2 regions of the Brevibacterium sp. HMSC24B04 genome follow, and region 1 is predicted to be linked to the other one. Evidence: predicted binding sites of a transcription regulator. Region 1 holds the regulator's gene; the other holds the start of a gene.
What was found. Region 1 encodes HrcA, which represses chaperone genes, less so after heat shock. Its sites were predicted from a motif close to TTNGCACTCGNNNNNNNCGAGTGCNAA; they were not measured.
Positions count from the first base shown of each region.

Region 2: groES (co-chaperone GroES) is a predicted target of HrcA. The motif match lies at 1,138-1,164, and genes of this name have one in related genera.

Region 1 is NZ_KV786068.1:234,350-237,762, forward strand. It holds gene dnaJ (molecular chaperone DnaJ) at 1-886, opposite strand, end outside; gene hrcA (heat-inducible transcriptional repressor HrcA) at 984-1,988, opposite strand; gene HMPREF3092_RS01125 (DUF3097 domain-containing protein) at 2,188-3,036, shown strand; gene HMPREF3092_RS01130 (GNAT family N-acetyltransferase) at 3,036-3,413, shown strand, end outside.
Region 2 is NZ_KV786093.1:79,346-82,758, forward strand. It holds gene metG (methionine--tRNA ligase) at 1-144, shown strand, start outside; gene HMPREF3092_RS06835 (TatD family hydrolase) at 150-1,079, shown strand; gene groES (co-chaperone GroES) at 1,417-1,710, shown strand; gene groL (chaperonin GroEL) at 1,793-3,379, shown strand.

The sequences.
Region 1 (3,413 bases):
TTTCCACGGTGCCGGTCTGGGTGCCCGGTTCGATCGTGAGTTCACGCGGACCGTCAAAGGTTTCGAGTGTCACGGTGCTGCCGAGCGCCGCAGTGGTCATGGGCACGGACAGTTCTGCGCGCAGGTTATCGCCGTCGCGGGTAAAGACGTCATGTTCGCGGACGGTGATTTCGATGTGGAGGTCACCAGCCGGGCCACCGCCGGGGCCGACTTCGCCGTGGCCGGACAGGAGGATGCGGGTGCCGTCGTGCACACCGGCGGGAATTTTGACGGCGAGGGTCTTCTCTTCGCGCACTCGGCCTTCGCCGCCACAGCTGTTGCAGGGGTCTTTGATGACATCGCCGTAGCCGGAGCAGTTGCCGCACACCTGCTGGGTGCGCATGTCACCCAGGATGGTCCGCTGAACAGTCGAAATGGTGCCCGCTCCGTGGCACAGGCCGCAGGTTTCGGGTTTGGTGCCTTCGCGGGCACCGCCGCCGTGGCATGTTTCGCACATGACGGCCGTCTGCACGCGGATGTCCTCTTTGCCGCCGAAGACAGCGGTTTCAAGGTCGATGGTGAGTTCCACGAGGGCGTCGCGACCGGGGCGCACACGCTGGTTCGGAGGGCCAGCATGGCGCGGTCCTCCCCCGCCGAAGAACGTGTCGAACAGGTCGGAGAAGCCGCCGAATCGGCCGGCACCCCCAGTGGAGCCGCCCATGTCGTAGTGGCGTCGCTTATCCGGGTCGGACAGTGTTTCGTAGGCGACGGAGACTTTCTTGAATTCGTCTTCGTGTCCGGGGTTGACGTCCGGGTGGTACTTGCGGGCGAGCTTCCTGTAGGCCTTTTTGATGTCGTCTGCGGAAGCGTCGCGTTCAACGCCAAGTGTTTCGTAGTGATCGCTCACTGCTTCTTCTTTCGTTCGGATGCGTCTGTGAAAAGTGCGGGGTTCGATTGTGTGCTTGCGGTCTTCGGTCGGGCGGTCAGCCGGTCAGAGCGTACAGTCAGTCCGACAGGATGGTTGAGACGTATTTCGCTACGGCTCTGACTGCCGCCATTGTCGTTGGGTAGTCCATGCGGGTGGGGCCGAGCACTGCCAGTGAAGCGGTTGTGTCTTCTGTTCCGTAGCCGGTTGCAATAAGCGATGCTCCGGCCAGGGCTTCGAAGCGGTTCTCACTGCCGATCTGAACGGCAATTCCGTCAGCCTGCATATCCGCCAGCAGCTTGAGCAGCACGACCTGCTCTTCGATTGCTTCAAGCAGCGGGCCCATGTGGGTGCCGAACTCACTTCCGGCACGGGCGAGGTTGGCGGCCCCTGCCATGATGAGCCGGTCCTGCCTCTTGCTGCGGGCAAGTTCCACCAGCCGTTCGGCGATTGCGGTTGCCGTCTGAGCCAGTGCCACGGGCACCGCCAGTCCGCTGAGGGTGTCTTCGACGGCGTCCAGCCGCGTGTCTTCCAGCGCTTCGTTGAAGGCCCGCCGCATGCCGCGGACATCGTCTTCGTCAACCGGGTCGAGCGCTTCGACTATGCGCTGTTCGACTTCACCGGTGTCGGTGATGAGGATGACGAGGATCCGCTCGGGGCTCAACTGCACCAATTCGATGCGCCGGATGGTGGTCTGAGCGCGCACCGGATACTGGATGAGGGCAACTTGGTGTGTCAGCCGCGACAGCAGGCGGACTGTCTGCGCGAGGGTGTCGTCAATGCTCTGCGTGCTGGACAGGATCTGGGAAATGGCCCGCTTTTCTGCACTGGAGAGCGGTTTGACGTCGTCAATGCGGTCGACAAAAGCACGGTAGCCCGCATCGGTCGGGATGCGGCCGGCCGATGTGTGGGGCTGTGCGATGAGGCCTTCTTGTTCGAGTGCCGCCATGTCGTTGCGGATGGTGGCTGAGGAAACACCGAGCTTGTGACGTTCAACGAGGGCTTTCGAGCCAACCGGTTCGTTGGTGGCCACATAGTCTTCGACGATGGCCCGCAGAACTCTGCTGCGCCGCTCGTCGCTCATCCCGCATCGCTCCTATCTGCACCGAACCGGACGGCGTTTGTCAGCCGACCCTCTTGGCACTCTCAGTCTTAGAGTGCCAATTCTAGTGATGCGCGCACATCTATACAAACCCCACCGCGCCTGCGGATGTCGGCCTTGCGAGCAACACTACGCACGACAATGCGGCCAGTGGCGCCGGCACGCGGGTACCGTGGTCATCATGTCTGACCGCTATGGACGCGATGTCCTCTCTTCTGGCCGCACTCACCAACGACCCAAGACCCAGCAGGTTGAGGTCAAACGCGGAATGGTCGTTGAAGAGGTTGAGACCGGCTACGTCGGAGCGATCGTCAAGCTTGAGAAGACCAACGGCGGTTTCCTCATCCACCTCGAAGACCGGCACGGTCGCACGCAGGCGTTCCCCCTGGGCTTCGGCTACCTGCTGGAGGGCAAGTCCGTGGAGCTCACACGTCCGCGGCCGGCTGCACAGAAACAGCCCGGACGCACCGCCTCGGGAAGTCGCACCGTGCAGACCAAGGCGCGAGTCGCCCGGGGCAGCCGCATCTGGGTTGAGGGAAAGCACGATGCGGAGCTGGTCGAGAAGATCTGGGGTGACGACCTGCGGGTCGAGGGGGTTGTTGTGGAACCGTTGGGCGGCCTGGATGACCTCATGGAGGCGCTCGTCGAGTTCCAGCCGGATGCCGAGCACCGGGTTGGGGTACTTGCCGACCACCTAATCGAGGGCACGAAGGAAACGCGGATCGTCAGCGAAGTCGCAAGGCAGCCGTGGGCTGAGCACGTGCGAGTCACGGGTCACCCGTACGTCGACGTTTGGCAGGCCGTGAAGCCGTCGGTTGTTGGGATTTCCGAATGGCCAGAGGTGCCACGCGGAGAAGACTGGAAGCTGGGTGTTCTGCGCCGGATCGGCTGGCCGCACGCCGACCACACCGACACGGCACGAGCCTGGCAGCGGATTCTGGGTTCAGTGAAGTCCATCGCGGATGTCGATTGGACCCTGTCAGGTCGAGTCGAAGAGCTCATTGACTTCGTGACAGTCGGCAGGCACTGATGGCGCACAGCGAAAACCCTTTCCTCAATTCCGGTGAACTGGCTGACGGCACTGTGACTCTCCGCCCGTACCGGCCGGAGGACGCAGACGACCTTGTGGCCACCTGCACGGACGCCTCGGTGCTGGAATGGACGCAGGTCCCCCAGCACTACACCCGTGACATGGCGCTTGACTGGTGCGCGAACCCACCGGAACCCTCGTGGGTCATCACCTCCCCAACAGCAGAACACCCTGGCCGATACTCAGGCCAGATTGATATGCGCGTCCATACTGCCCATTACGTGTCGTTGGGCTACATGTCTGCCCCGTGGGCACGCGAACAGGGACTCATGACAGCTGCTGTGCGGATTGTGACAGATTTCGCCTTTGCGCGCGGC
Region 2 (3,413 bases), on a different contig from region 1:
GCCGGTAAGGCTGAAGCGGGTGCACACAACATCGAAGCCGGCGACCCGCGCAGCTTCGCCGCTCTGGACGAACGCCTGGCAGGCGGCACTGAGCTTCCCAAACCCGAACCCGTGTTCCCCAAATACGTCGAACCGGAGGACTGATAAGCGTGGCCTCACGCGCAGCGGGAGAGTACCCGGACGTACCCGAACGATTGGCAGCGCCCGGTGTTGACTCCCACACCCACCTGGACATCTGCACCGGCGTGCGCCTGCCGCTGAAGGCCGGCGAAGTCATCGCAGAAGACGTCGTGCCCGGCGAAGACGAACAGTTCCCGCCGCTGTCGTTCTTCTACGAATCCGCCATGGCGGCCGGCATCGAACGAGTAGTCCAGATCGGATGCAACCTGCCGGCCGCCCGCTGGACGGCCGACATCGTGGCCTCCGAAGCCGAAGATGGAAGGCCCTGGCTGCTGGGTGGAGTCGCTCTGCACCCCAACGAAGCTCCCACGCTTGCCCGCGCAGGGCAGCTGGACGAAGCCCTGGCGGAAATCGACGAACTCGCCGGGCGCGAACGCGTGCGGGTTGTCGGCGAAACCGGGCTCGACTACTTCCGCACCGACGCATCCGACAGCGCCGACATGGACGCGCAGAAGGAATCCTTCCGCGCGCACATCGAAATCGCCAAGCGCCGCGGTCTCGCCCTGCAGATTCACGACCGTGAAGCACACCAGGATGTCCTCGACACCCTGGCCGAAGTCGGTGCGCCAGACGTCACCATCCTCCACTGCTTCTCCGGGGATGTTGACATGGCCGAAGAATGCGCTCGCCGCGGATACTTCATGTCCTTTGCCGGCAACATCACGTTCAAAAACGCTGCCGGGCTGCGCGAAGCAGCGGCGGTCGTGCCGGACGAACTCCTGTTGACTGAAACCGACGCGCCGTTCCTCACACCCCACCCACACCGCGGCAAGCCCGGCGGGCCGTATCTCGCTGCACTCAACGCGCGCAAACTGGCCGAAGTTCGCGGAGTATCTGAAGGGCACATTGCGAACATCACCACCGCCAACGCGCTGCGGGCAATAGGGGAGTGGGCCTGAACTGACGAGCATCCGCTGTCTTGCATGGAGTGACCACCAGGCGGCCAGATGTGCTTGGTTAGCACTCCGCTTGACCGAGTGCCAGGCGCAGACTACAGTCTGAATTAGCACCTGAGTGGTGCGAGTGCTAATCGCTGAACAATGAGCTGAGCACAGGGCTCAGCCGAAAACCTCAGCACACCGCACTCGTCAAGGACCGTTCCAGCCGGCACCCGCGACGACGGCAGGAAACAGACCAAAGCAGGCGGCGCCTCGTCAGAAGACAGCGTCCCAGCTGTCCCCTCCGCTCAAGTTGAACACAGCAACCTTCATACAACTGATCGAAGGAGTTTCCTCCATGTCGGTGAACATCAAGCCGCTTGAAGACCGGATCGTCGTCCGCCAGGTCGAAGCCGAACAGACCACTGCCTCCGGCCTCGTCATCCCGGACACCGCAAAGGAAAAGCCGCAGGAAGGCGAAGTCGTCGCAGTCGGACCCGGCCGCGTTGCCGAAAACGGTACCCGCGTGCCCGTCGACGTCGAAGTCGGCGACAAGGTCATCTACTCCAAGTACGGCGGCACCGAAGTCAAGTACGCAGGCGCAGAGTACCTGGTGCTCTCGGCTCGCGATGTCCTCGCAGTCATCGCCTGATCACTTCCGCACCCACAGCAACCGCCGCCTGACGGGCGGCGCTTGCCGTACAGGCAACGGCTTACAGAAAGAGAAGTGAACCATGGCTAAGACCCTTCTGTTCGACGACGAAGCCCGCAAGGCACTCGAAAAGGGCGTCAACGTTCTGGCCGACACCGTCAAAGTGACGCTGGGACCCAAGGGCCGCAACGTCGTCCTCGACAAGGCGTGGGGCGCACCCACCATCACCAACGACGGTGTGACCATCGCCCGCGAAGTCGAACTCAACGACTCCTACGAAAACCTCGGCGCACAGCTGGCCAAGGAAGTCGCCACCAAGACCAACGACGTCGCAGGTGACGGCACCACCACCGCAACCGTTCTCGCACAGGCACTCGTGTCCGAAGGCCTGCGCAACGTTGCCGCCGGTGCAGCCCCCGGCCAGCTCAAGGCCGGCATCGAAGCAGCAGTCGCAGCTGTTGAAGCTCGTCTGCTCGAAATCGCTCGCGACGTTTCCGGTTCCAAGGAAATCGCACACGTCGCAGCACTGTCGGCACAGTCGGAAGAAATCGGCGAACTGATCGCCGACGCCTTCGACAAGGTCGGCAAGGACGGCGTCATCACGATTGACGAATCGCAGGCCTCTGCGGTTGAGCTCGAATTCACCGAAGGCATGCAGTTCGACAAGGGCTACCTGTCGCCGTACTTCATCACCGATGCAGACCGCCAGGAAGCAGTGCTCGAGGACCCCTACATCCTCATCAACCAGGGCAAGATCTCGAACATCCAGGACCTCCTGCCGGTGCTCGAAAAGGTTCAGCAGGCATCCAAGCCGCTGCTGATCATCGCCGAAGACGTCGAAGGCGAAGCTCTGTCGACCCTGGTTGTCAACAAGATGCGCGGCATCCTCAATGTCGCTGCCGTCAAGGCTCCCGGCTTCGGCGACCGCCGCAAGGCAATCCTGGAAGACCTCGCAGTCCTCACCGGCGGCGAAGTCATCACCCCGGACATGGGCATGAAGCTCGAACAGGCCACCCTGGAACAGCTCGGCACCGCACGCACCGTCACCGTGACCAAGGACAACACCACGGTCGTCAACGGCGGCGGAGCAGACGAAGCTGTTGCCGGTCGCGTCGCCCAGATTCGCGCTGAGGTCGAAAAGACCGACTCCGAATGGGACCGCGAAAAGCTGCAGGAACGCCTGGCTAAGCTGGCCGGCGGCGTTGCCGTCATCAAGGTCGGTGCTGCCACCGAAGTTGAGCTCAAGGAACGCAAGCACCGCGTCGAAGACGCAGTCGCTGCTACCCGTGCAGCCATCGAAGAAGGCATCGTCGCCGGTGGCGGTACCGCACTCGTGCACGCATCCGCTGCAGCCGAAGGCCTCGGCCTCGAAGGCGATGCTGCCACAGGTGCGGACATCGTGCGCCGCGCTGTGCGTCAGCCGCTTCGCTGGATTGCCGAAAACGCCGGACAGGACGGCTTCGTCGTTGTCTCCAAGGTCGAAGAACTCGAACTCGGCGAGGGCTACAACGCTGCTACCGGCGAATACGGCGACCTCATCGGCAAGGGTGTCATCGACCCGGTCAAGGTCACCCGTTCGGCACTGCGCAACGCAGCATCGATCGCAGCACTGGTTCTCACCACCGAATCGCTGGTTGTCGAGAAGCAGGAAGAAGACGAAGAAGACTGATCGTCTAGCTGAGGCTCGAACTTCGGTTTGAGCT